Regions from separate parts of the Micromonospora globbae genome, predicted to be linked through region 3. Evidence: riboswitches for the same ligand, from Rfam matches in the RefSeq annotation. Region 3 holds a riboswitch; each other region holds the start of a gene.

Region 1 (3,268 bases), 2.1 Mb from region 3:
CGGCGGGTCCGGCACGCCCGGCGGCTGCTGGTTGCAGCCGTAGAAGGCCGGCCGGTTGGCGGCGAAGTCCGGGTCGATGGTGACGAGGCCGGTCCGCTTCGTGCCGGTGGTCCGGAACGGCGCCTTGAGCAGGTCGAAGTAGTGCGACCAGTCCCAGTACGGGCCCGGGTCCCAGTGCATGCCGGCCACCGTCGACGCCACCGTGCCGGGGACGTTGTCGTGCCCGATGATGTGCTGGCGGTCCAGCGGGATGTTGAACTTGTGCGCGAGGTACCGGACCAGCTTGGCCGAGGTGCGGTACATCGCCTCGGTGTACCAGGTGCCGTGCCCGGCGAAGCCCTCGTGCTCGATGCCGATGGACTTCGCGTTGACGTACCAGTTGCCGGCCTGCCAGCCGACGTCCTTGGCCTTGATGTGCTGGGCGACGTGGCCGTCGACCGAGCGCAGCGTGTAGTGCCAGCCGAGGTAGTCGGCCTGCTGCACGAGGCCGACGCTGGGGCCGTAGTAGCCCTCCGTGTCGTGGATGACGATGTACTCGATCTTCTGCTGGGCCGGCCGGTTGCCCAGGTCGTGGTTGCCGTAGTCGCCGGCGCCCGGGCCGTACTGCTCGTACGGCGCCGGGATCCACTCGCACCCGAGGCCGACCGGGCACTCCAGCCCGTCGGGCCGCTCCGCGCGGCGCAGCCCGAGCCGGTGCAGGGCGTCCTCCCGCGGGCTCACCGCCCGCGCGGCCAGGGTCACCTGGTGGCCGTCGTCGGTCCGCCGGCTCGCGCCCTCACGGATCTGCGCGTACACCTCGTCGGCGAACGCGGCCGCGGTCTCCTCCGTGTCGGCGCCCGAGTAGCGGGCCACCGCCCCGTACCAGGCGCCCGGGTCGGTCCCGGCGCCGACGGGTCCGCCCAGCTCCCTCTGGTACGCGGCGAGCAGCGCCGCCCCGCCGCGGATGTTCGTGGCCGGGTCGGAGCGCAGGGCCTCGACGTCGGCGCCGGTGAGCGTGGCGGCGGCCTGGATGGTCCGCAGTGACGCGGCGTCCGGCCCGTCGGCCGACGAGGCGACGGCGGGCGTGGTGACCGTCATCGGGCGGGACGTGTCGCCGCGCGGGTCCTCGCCCTCGTCCACGTGGTGGCTGGCGGGCAGCGCCGCGACGTGGGCGGCGTCGGTGAGGTGCAGCGGGCCGTAGCCGCCGCTGGTGCTGGGCGCGCCGGCGTGGGTGTCCCACCTGGACTCCAGGTAGGACACGCCCAGCAGGACGCTCTCGGGTACGCCGTACTCGGCCGCCGCGGCGGCGTACTGCTGCTGCCGGTCGTCGACGGGAGCGGCCCCGGCGGGTGGCGCGGCGCCGGCCGGGCCGCCGGTGAGCGGTACGGCCGCGGCGGCGGCCACCACCGCGGCGGCGAGCAGCGCCCGCCGGCTTCTCGACATGGCTGATCGGTGCATCGAACCCCCCAGTGAAGGACGGGTGCAGGTGGGCCCACCTTCACTCCGACGCCGCGTTCAGGTCAATACCTTTCCATCTATCGAGGTTTGAAGAAGAAAATCTACGGCGTCGCACCGTGGGTGCGGTCGGCCGTGTCGCGTACGGAGTGTCACGGCCTGACGGGTTGCGAATCGATAACGCGCCTCTCTAGTCTGGTCAATCGTCGGCCGGCAGCAGGTCCGTCCACCCGGGCGGTAACGGTCCGACACCGCCGAGTCGCTCTCGGGAGCGAGCCGGGGACCCAGGTTTCCGGGGTGAATCCGCAGCGATGCGGTAGGGCGCCTCCCTTCCCGCCCGAACCCGTCAGCTAACCCGGTAGGCGGTCAGGGAAGAAGGAGTACGGAGCCCGGTGGCCCACCATGCCCCGCGGCCTCCGTCGAACCGGTCGGCGCGCGCCGACCGTGCGACGGGTGTGCCGCGTCCACGCTGGTCCCGCTTCACCACCGCCCTCGCCGCCCTCGTCGGCGTCGCCGTCGTCCTGACCGGCGGCGTCACCGCGGCGCACGCCGACCCGTCGGTCGCCGAGATCGAACGCCAGATCGATGAGGACTGGAACAAGCTCGAGCCGGTCATCGAGAAGCACAACGCCACCCGCCAGGAGCTGGCCGCCAAGCGCAAGCAGGCCGACGCCCTGGCCAAGCGGATCAAGCCCCTCCAGGTCCAGGTCGACCAGGCCATGGACAAGGTCGGCGCCCTCGCGGCGCGGGCGTACAAGGGCGAGAACCTGTCCACGGTGAACGCCATGCTCGGCAGCCGGAGCCCCAGCGAACTGATGGGCCAGCTGGAGCTGCTCGACCGGTTCGCCCAGACGCAGCAGAAGGACGTCCAGCAGGTCGCGCAGCTGCGCGACGAGCTGGTCCGGCAGAAGGAGCCGCTGGACACCCTGGTGGCCCAGCTGACCCGGACCGAGGCCCAGCTCGCGGCCAAGAAGAAGCAGATCAACGCCGAGATCGACCGGCTGCAGAAGCTGCGGATCAAGGTGTACGGCAACGGCGGCGCCGGACCGCTGCGACCCGCCCCGTGCCCGGCCACCTACCCGGGTGGCGCCGCCGGCGTGGCCGTGAAGTTCGCCTGCGCCCAGATCGGCAAGCCCTACGTCTGGGGTGCCGACGGCCCCGACTCGTACGACTGCTCCGGCCTCGTGCTCGCGGCCTGGGCCAAGGCCGGGGTCTCGCTGCCCCACAACGCCGCCCAGCAGCGCCGGGTCACCAAGACCGTGAGCCGCGGCGACCTGCGCCCCGGTGACCTCGTCTTCTACTACAGCGACCTGCACCACGTCGGCATGTACGTCGGTGGCGGCTGGGTGGTGCACGCCTCCCAGGCCGGAGTGCCGGTCAAGATGAAGAAGGTCGACGACGGGCCGATCCACAGCTTCGGCCGCCCCGGCTGACGCACGAAGGAGGGGTCCCTTCCCGGCGCATGCGCCGGGAAGGGACCCCTCTCGTCAGGGGCGACCCGTGGTGCCTCGCCGCCGCCCCGGGGTCCGGCTCAGCGGGTCGGCCAGGTACGCCAGTTCTGCCAGGCGCGGCTCGGTGTGGGGCCACGCTGACCCTGGTAGCGCGAGCCGTACACGGCCGATCCGTACGGGTGCTCGGCCGGCGACGAGAGCCGGAAGATGCAGAGCTGACCGATCTTCATGCCGGGCCAGAGCGTGATCGGCAGGTTGGCCACGTTCGACAGTTCCAGCGTCACGTGGCCGGAGAAGCCGGGGTCGATGAAGCCCGCGGTGGAGTGGGTGAGCAGGCCGAGCCGGCCCAGACTCGACTTCCCCTCCAGGCGGCCGGCGAGCTG
Region 2 (3,268 bases), 950 kb from region 3:
TCCACGCGGCGCACCCTAGAGGCGCGACCCGTCGGCCCGCAGCCGATATTCGGCCCGCTCCGGGGGCGGCCACGGTGGCCGGCGTCGCTCAGCTCCCGCGTCACCGGTCCACCCGCGGCCGCAGCCCGGAGCGGAACCCACACGTCCTCCCGGCCGTCGGGCCGTCCGCCCCGTCAGGCGGCCGAGGCGCTCGTCGACTCCCGCAGGTGGGCGGTCGCGGCGCGGCGGGCCGCGGGCACGACCGGGGCCGCCGACCAGCCGGTGGGGGCGTCCTGCGCGGGCTCGGCCATGCCGTCGGCCTCGCTCTGGGCGGCCCGCAGCGCGCGCTGGGCGTTGTTCCACGCCGTGCACGGCCACGGCTCACCGGCGCAGAGAAGGTTCCGGCAGCCCCCCTCACCGTCGGGCTCGTGCGCGTCGGCCACCTCCAGCGCGAGCTTCCACAGCAACGGGTCGGTCACCCCGTCCGGTCGTTCTGTCACCGAGTCGGTACGGTCTGTCTCGGGCATGGCGATTCCCCCCTCTGGTTCGTGTGCCGCCCTACCTTCACCACTGTCTCCCCCCGGTAAACCCGGCTGCCGGCGGCCTGAGCTGCCGGGTCTCCGTAGCGGATTCTCACCCACGGTGTCGAGGCATCCCAGCCCCGCGCGTATTCGTGTCGTAGTCGTCACCGCCGTGTCCCCCGTACGGACCACCGATGATCGCGTTGGGTGATCATGTGCGTGCCATCGGTGGCCGTCCGGCATCCCGGGTGTCGGGTGTCGCACGTGGACGGCGGTGTCACCTTCCCGGTACGCCGCGTGGTCGTCCCGGCGCCGACGCGCCACTCATCGCACGGCCTCGCGCGGTCCGCAACTCGAGCGAGGGACGCCACGCGGGGCCCGGTGAAGAACTTCACAGGGGGTGGGCGACCGTCGTGAGAGCCGCCTAGCGTCGGTCGGGTCCGCCATCGTGGACACCGCGACCGGAAACGCCTAATCCTGCCGCCGGTCGTCGGCAATTCGTCACCCGGGCAGGAGCGGGGGACCCACGTTCCTCGGCGTGCGGCGGTGCGCCGCGCGCCTCGGGGTGAAGCCGCCATGGGCGGCCGGGCTCCTCGGCCCGAACCCGACAGCTCACCTCGCCGGCGTGGAGGACACCCATGTCATCTGCGTACAACGCCCGTCACCGTGCCGTGACCGCCCGTCGCGTCGCCCTCGGCACCCTGGCCGCCGGCGCCGTCACCGGCGCCGTCGCCCTCTTCGGCACCGCTTCGCCCGCTCAGGCCGCGGTCAACTGGGACGCCATCGCCCAGTGCGAGTCCGGCGGGAACTGGCACATCAACACCGGCAACGGCTACTACGGCGGGCTCCAGTTCTCCCAGAGCACCTGGGAGGGGTACGGCGGCACCAAGTACGCCGCGCGTGCCGACCTCGCCACCCGCGGCGAGCAGATCGCCGTCGCCGAGAAGGTGCTCGACGGCCAGGGCATCGGCGCGTGGCCGACCTGCGGCAAGAAGGCCGGCTCCACCGCCTCGACGTCCACCGGCAAGTCGTCCACGTCCACCCGGGACAAGGAGCGCGGTTCGACGTCGACGACGCGCACCGCGCCCTCGTCCGGCGGGCACACGTACGTGGTGAAGCCCGGCGACACGCTGTCGGAGATCGCCGAGGCGCACCACGTGGACGGCGGCTGGCGGGCCCTGTACGAGCGGAACGAGCGGGTGGTCGGCGACGACCCGGGTCTCATCCTGCCCGGGCAGCGGCTCGCCCTCTGACGCACCACCGGCGTCCGGGCATCCACCCTTCCGGGGTGGGTGCCCGAACGTGTCGGTGCGGCCGTCACGGACAGTGGTGGCGCGAATCTCCCCGGTCGGTCGGACGCGGTCACCGGCGGGGCTGATGCATCGATCTTTGGAGAAGGCGTACCGTCCGGGTTGGTGAATCTCCACAACTTCCGCCGTTCGCAGTTTGGTCGGTGCGACAGTTCCTTACCGGCCGGTAGCGGCGAAGGTTGTCGGCGGGGACCTCTGCCACCAGGGCGTCCCCGTTCTTCTGTGAACGACGCTCTTTGGGGGGCCAACTCGGTGTTCAGCCGCATCGCCATCGTCAACCGGGGAGAAGCCGCCATGCGGCTGATCCACGCCGTCCGCGAGCTCAACGCCGAGGCCGCAGCCCCGCCCATCGAGACCGTCGCGCTGTACACCGACGCGGAGCCCACGGCCACGTTCGTCCGCGAGGCCGACCACAGCTACTGCCTCGGGCCCGCCTCCGCGCGTCCGTACCTGGACCACGCCGTCCTCGAACGTGCCCTCGTCGAGACGGGCGCGGACGCGGCGTGGGTCGGCTGGGGCTTCGTCGCCGAGGATCCGGCGTTCGCCGAACTCTGCGCGAAGCTGGGGGTCACGTTCATCGGGCCCAGCCCCGAGGCGATGCGCACGCTCGGCGACAAGATCGGCGCAAAGCTGATCGCCGAGGAGGTCGGCGTGCCGGTGGCGCCGTGGAGCCGTGGCGCGGTGGAGAACCTGGCCGCGGCCAAGCGCGCGGCGGCCGAGATCGGCTACCCGCTGATGCTGAAGGCGACCGCCGGCGGCGGCGGACGGGGCATCCGGGTCGTCCGCAGCGACGAGGAGCTCACCGACGCGTACGCGCGCACGAGCCTGGAGGCCCAGCGCGCCTTCGGCAGCGGCGTCGTGTTCCTGGAGCGCCTGGTCACCGGCGCCCGGCACGTCGAGGTGCAGGTCATCGCCGACGGCCAGGGCACGGCGTGGGCGCTCGGCGTCCGCGACTGCTCGGTGCAGCGGCGCAACCAGAAGGTCATCGAGGAGTCGGCGTCGCCGGTGCTCGCCCCCGAGCAGGTCCGCGAGCTGAAGGCGGCGGCCGAGCGGCTCGCGCTGGCTGTGGACTACCGGGGCGCCGGCACCGTCGAGTTCCTGTACCACCCCGGTGAGAAGCTCTTCGCGTTCCTCGAGGTCAACACCCGGTTGCAGGTCGAGCACCCGATCACCGAGGCGACCACGGACTTCGACCTCGTGAAGGCGCAGATCCACGTCGCGGCCGGCGGCCGGCTCGGCGACCGGATCCCCGCCGAGGCCGGGCACGCCGTCGAGGCGCGCCTCAACGCCGAGGACCCCGACCGCGACTTCGCGCCCTCGCCCGGCCGGATCGTCCGGCTGGCCCTGCCCAGCGGCCCCGGCATCCGCGTGGACACCGGCGTCAGCGAGGGCGACGTGATCCCCGCCGACTTCGACTCGATGATCGCCAAGATCATCGCCTACGGCCGGACGCGCGAC
Region 3 (3,268 bases):
ACCCTGCCCGACCAGGCACGCGTGTCCCGGCGGTCGTGCGGCGTCCCCCATCGCATCCGCTGTCCGTGAGGTGCCGACATGGAGAAGACCGTCCTCTACCAGTTCCTCACCGAGGTTCCCCAGGCCGCCGCCATCTGGTCCGGGCTGCTGGTGCTGGCCATGACCGTGCTCACCGTGCTGGTCGCCCGACCCGAGCGCGACCGGCCGGAGGACGACCCCGGTGGTGACCCGACCCGCCCGAGCGAGCGGGACCTCGCCGCGGCCGAGGCGGCCGACCTGCGCCGGTACGCCGAGGAGGTGGCGGTCGCCGCCACCCGCGCCGCGGAGACCGCCCGCCGGCGGCGCGCCGAGTGGGTGGCCGCCCACACCGACCTGGAACGGGCCTGGGCCGCGTACGATGCGGCGGAGACGGCCGCCCGCCGGTTCGCGGGCGCGGGGGCGCTGCCCACGCCCCGGACGCCGCGTACGCCGGCCGAGTACGCCGCCCGCGAGCGGTACCTGCACCGTGCCGCCACGGCGGCGCACTGGCGCGGTGACCTGACCCTGGCGCAGCTCGGCGACGTGTTCGGCCACCGCAACGGCTGGGACCCCCGCCGGCATCCGGTCGAGCAGGAGGTGCGGCTGGCCCGGTTCGTCCGCGACGAGCGGTTGGCCGACTACCGGGCCGCCGGGGAGCGGGAACGCTCCGCGTGGCGGGACGCTGAACTGGCCGCCGAGGCCGCCCGCGCCCTGGCCGCCGAGGCGTACGCGGCGGCGGCCCGACTCCGGACCGCCCGCGTGCCGGCGGCCCGGGCGGTCACGACGGCCACCGCCCGGCCCGCCACGGCCCGCTGGCGCCCGGCCCGGGCCGGCTGACCCGTCGGCGCCCATCCCAGAGGCCCGGCCGGCCGAGCACCCCAGCGGGCCCTGGCCCGTCGAACACCTCGCGGGCCCTGGCCCGTCGAACACCCGGCGGCCGGGCGCGCGAGCACGACGGCGGTCCGGTTGTGCGCGGGGTTGACGAGGGCGGGCAGCGCCGGTGAGATCGGTGACACCGCCGTCGGGATGATCACCTGGCAGGGACCCGCTGACACCCCGGAGTCGTCAACCGGCCGGGCCCGCTGCCTGCCCGCCTCATCCGCTTTGCGTGATACGTCCGGCTTTAATTGCGTGAGCCCGCTCACACCGTCCGGGAAACGGTCAGCGGGAACCAGGGGCGCCCAATTCTCCCCGTCATCCGGCGACGTTGTCACCAGCCTGTCCCGTTGCGTGCCGCCGGCGCCCCGGGAAACGCTCGTCCCACCCCGTCACGAGAGCGTCCGTACGCCCGGAAATTTGTGCCCGGAACCAGGTTTAAGCAGGTGGGACGGGGTTGGCAGGCCCGGTACCGGTTAGTAGTGTCGGCCCGTCCGGCGCGGTAACCGATCGCACAAGGCGACGCCGTGCCGACCCGCCTAATCGTGCTCTCACGAGCCGGGGACCCACCCGCACGTCCGGGGTGAATCCGCGGGCCACGGCCCGCGGTAGGGCGAACTTCCCGCCCGAACCCGTCAGCTAACCCGGTAGGCGGTGCCGGAAGGAGTTCCACCTCGTGCTGTTCGTACCCACCCCTCGGTCGTCTCCACCTCTCCACGGCACCGCGGTGCCCGAGCCCGCCCGCCTCGTGGCGGCGCGCTGATCCTGGCCCCGCGTCCTTCCGCCCGGCTCACCGGGCGTCTCCCCTGAGCGGTCCACCACCCGCGGACGCCGTCCGCGCGGTCACGCATGCCCGAATCCCGGCACGCCGCTCTCCCCCTGAGCCCGTGGAGGAACTGTGAAGCACACCCTGAAGCGCCGGCTGCGCCAGCTGGCAACCGAGCGTCCGTTCCAGATCGCGGCGGCCTCCGCCGTGGCCGTGGTGCTGGCGTCCACCACCGGCGCGCTGGTCAACGCCGCCGACGACACCCCGGCCACGCAGCCGGCCTCGGCGTCGGTGGCCGAACTGCGCAGCGACACCGGGATCGCCTCCCGGGGCGACGACCGGTCCCCGACGACCAGCGCGCCCGAGACCACGGCACCGTCGTCGCCGAGCGCGTCGCCCTCTGCCACGAAGACCGCCGAGGCGACCAAGGCCGCCAAGGCCGCGAACCCGGACGTGAGCCGGAAGCCGGAGCCGCCGGCGAGCAAGGTCCTCGACTACGACTACCAGGCGCAGACCACCTACTACTACTGCGGCCCGGCCGCCACGCGTAACGCCCTGAGCGCCGCCGGCATCGAGCGCAGCCAGGACGACCTGGCCGTCCAGCTCGGCACGACGGAGATGGGCACCAACTCCGCCGAGGACACCACCCGCGTGCTGAACGCGGTGGTCAAGGGCAACCCGTACCGGACCCGCATGTTCCCGAACGCGCCCAGCCCGGCGCAGATGGACCAGCTCCAGGCGGACGTCGTGCGGGCCATCACCGACGGGCGCGGTGTGGTCGCGAACATCGTGGGCGACGCCACCGACGTCGACGGCGGCTGGCACTCCTTCCCGGGCGGGCACTACATCGCCGTGGTCGGCTACCGGGACGAGGGCCGCGTCGTCAAGATCGCCGACTCGGCGAACCCGGCGATCCCGTCGTACTGGATCACCACCATCGACCTGGCGAACTGGATGACCACCCGCGGATACTCCGCCTGACATCCTCCGCGCACCTCGGGCGTCGGCACCCCGTGAGGGGGCCGGCGCCCGTCGCCGTCCCGGCTGCACCCGCCGTCGGGCTGGACCCCGCTGTCGGGCTGGACCCGCTGTCCGGCTGACGCTCGTCCCTGGCGATGGCCGTCCGGTCCGCCGTCGGCGGCCGACAGGGACTCGCCCGGCGGGCGGCCCGATGGCAGACTGCCGTCCATGGTCGACGAGTCCCGCCGCGAGCCCACCCTGTTGCTGCTGCACGGGATGGGCGCCACCGGCGACGTGTGGTCGCCCGCGACCGCCGTGCTGGAGCGGCGCTGGGCCGGGCGCTGGCTCGCGCCGGATCTCGCCGGGCACGGCGCGGCGCCGCCCCTGCCGGCGTACTCGTTCGCGGGGCTCGCCGAGCGCGTTGCCGCCGCCCTGGCCCCCGCGGACCGGGTGGTCGTGCTCGGTCACTCGCTCGGCGGCGTGGTGGGGCTGGCGCTGGCGGCCCGGGGCTCCGCGCTGCCCGTGGCCGCCGTCGTGGGCGTCGGCATCAAGGCGGTCTGGTCCCCGGCCGAACTGGCCCGGACGCGCGAGCTGGCCGCCCGTCCGATCATCTGGTTCGCCGGCCGGGACGAGGCCGCCGAACGCTAC

What was found. A riboswitch is a leader RNA that binds a small molecule or an ion and turns the genes downstream of it on or off. The one in region 3 is predicted to bind cyclic di-AMP.
Region 1: linked by a shared signal. The riboswitch ahead of OG994_RS24300 (C40 family peptidase) and the one ahead of OG994_RS14615 (C39 family peptidase) in region 3 are both predicted to bind cyclic di-AMP.
Region 2: linked by a shared signal. The riboswitch ahead of OG994_RS10480 (transglycosylase family protein) and the one ahead of OG994_RS14615 (C39 family peptidase) in region 3 are both predicted to bind cyclic di-AMP.

What each region holds. Positions count from the first base shown of each region.
Region 1 covers NZ_CP108084.1:5,363,863-5,367,130, reverse strand. The annotation lists gene OG994_RS24305 (N-acetylmuramoyl-L-alanine amidase) at 1-1,422, opposite strand, end outside; cyclic di-AMP (ydaO/yuaA leader) riboswitch at 1,677-1,814, shown strand; gene OG994_RS24300 (C40 family peptidase) at 1,890-2,867, shown strand; gene dcd (dCTP deaminase) at 2,966-3,268, opposite strand, start outside.
Region 2 covers NZ_CP108084.1:2,360,156-2,363,423, reverse strand. The annotation lists gene OG994_RS10490 (N-acetyltransferase) at 1-5, opposite strand, end outside; gene OG994_RS10485 (hypothetical protein) at 174-506, opposite strand; cyclic di-AMP (ydaO/yuaA leader) riboswitch at 959-1,141, shown strand; gene OG994_RS10480 (transglycosylase family protein) at 1,139-1,753, shown strand; gene OG994_RS10475 (ATP-binding protein) at 2,063-3,268, shown strand, end outside.
Region 3 covers NZ_CP108084.1:3,306,422-3,309,689, reverse strand. The annotation lists gene OG994_RS14620 (hypothetical protein) at 79-855, shown strand; cyclic di-AMP (ydaO/yuaA leader) riboswitch at 1,421-1,563, shown strand; gene OG994_RS14615 (C39 family peptidase) at 1,793-2,641, shown strand; gene OG994_RS14610 (alpha/beta fold hydrolase) at 2,849-3,268, shown strand, end outside.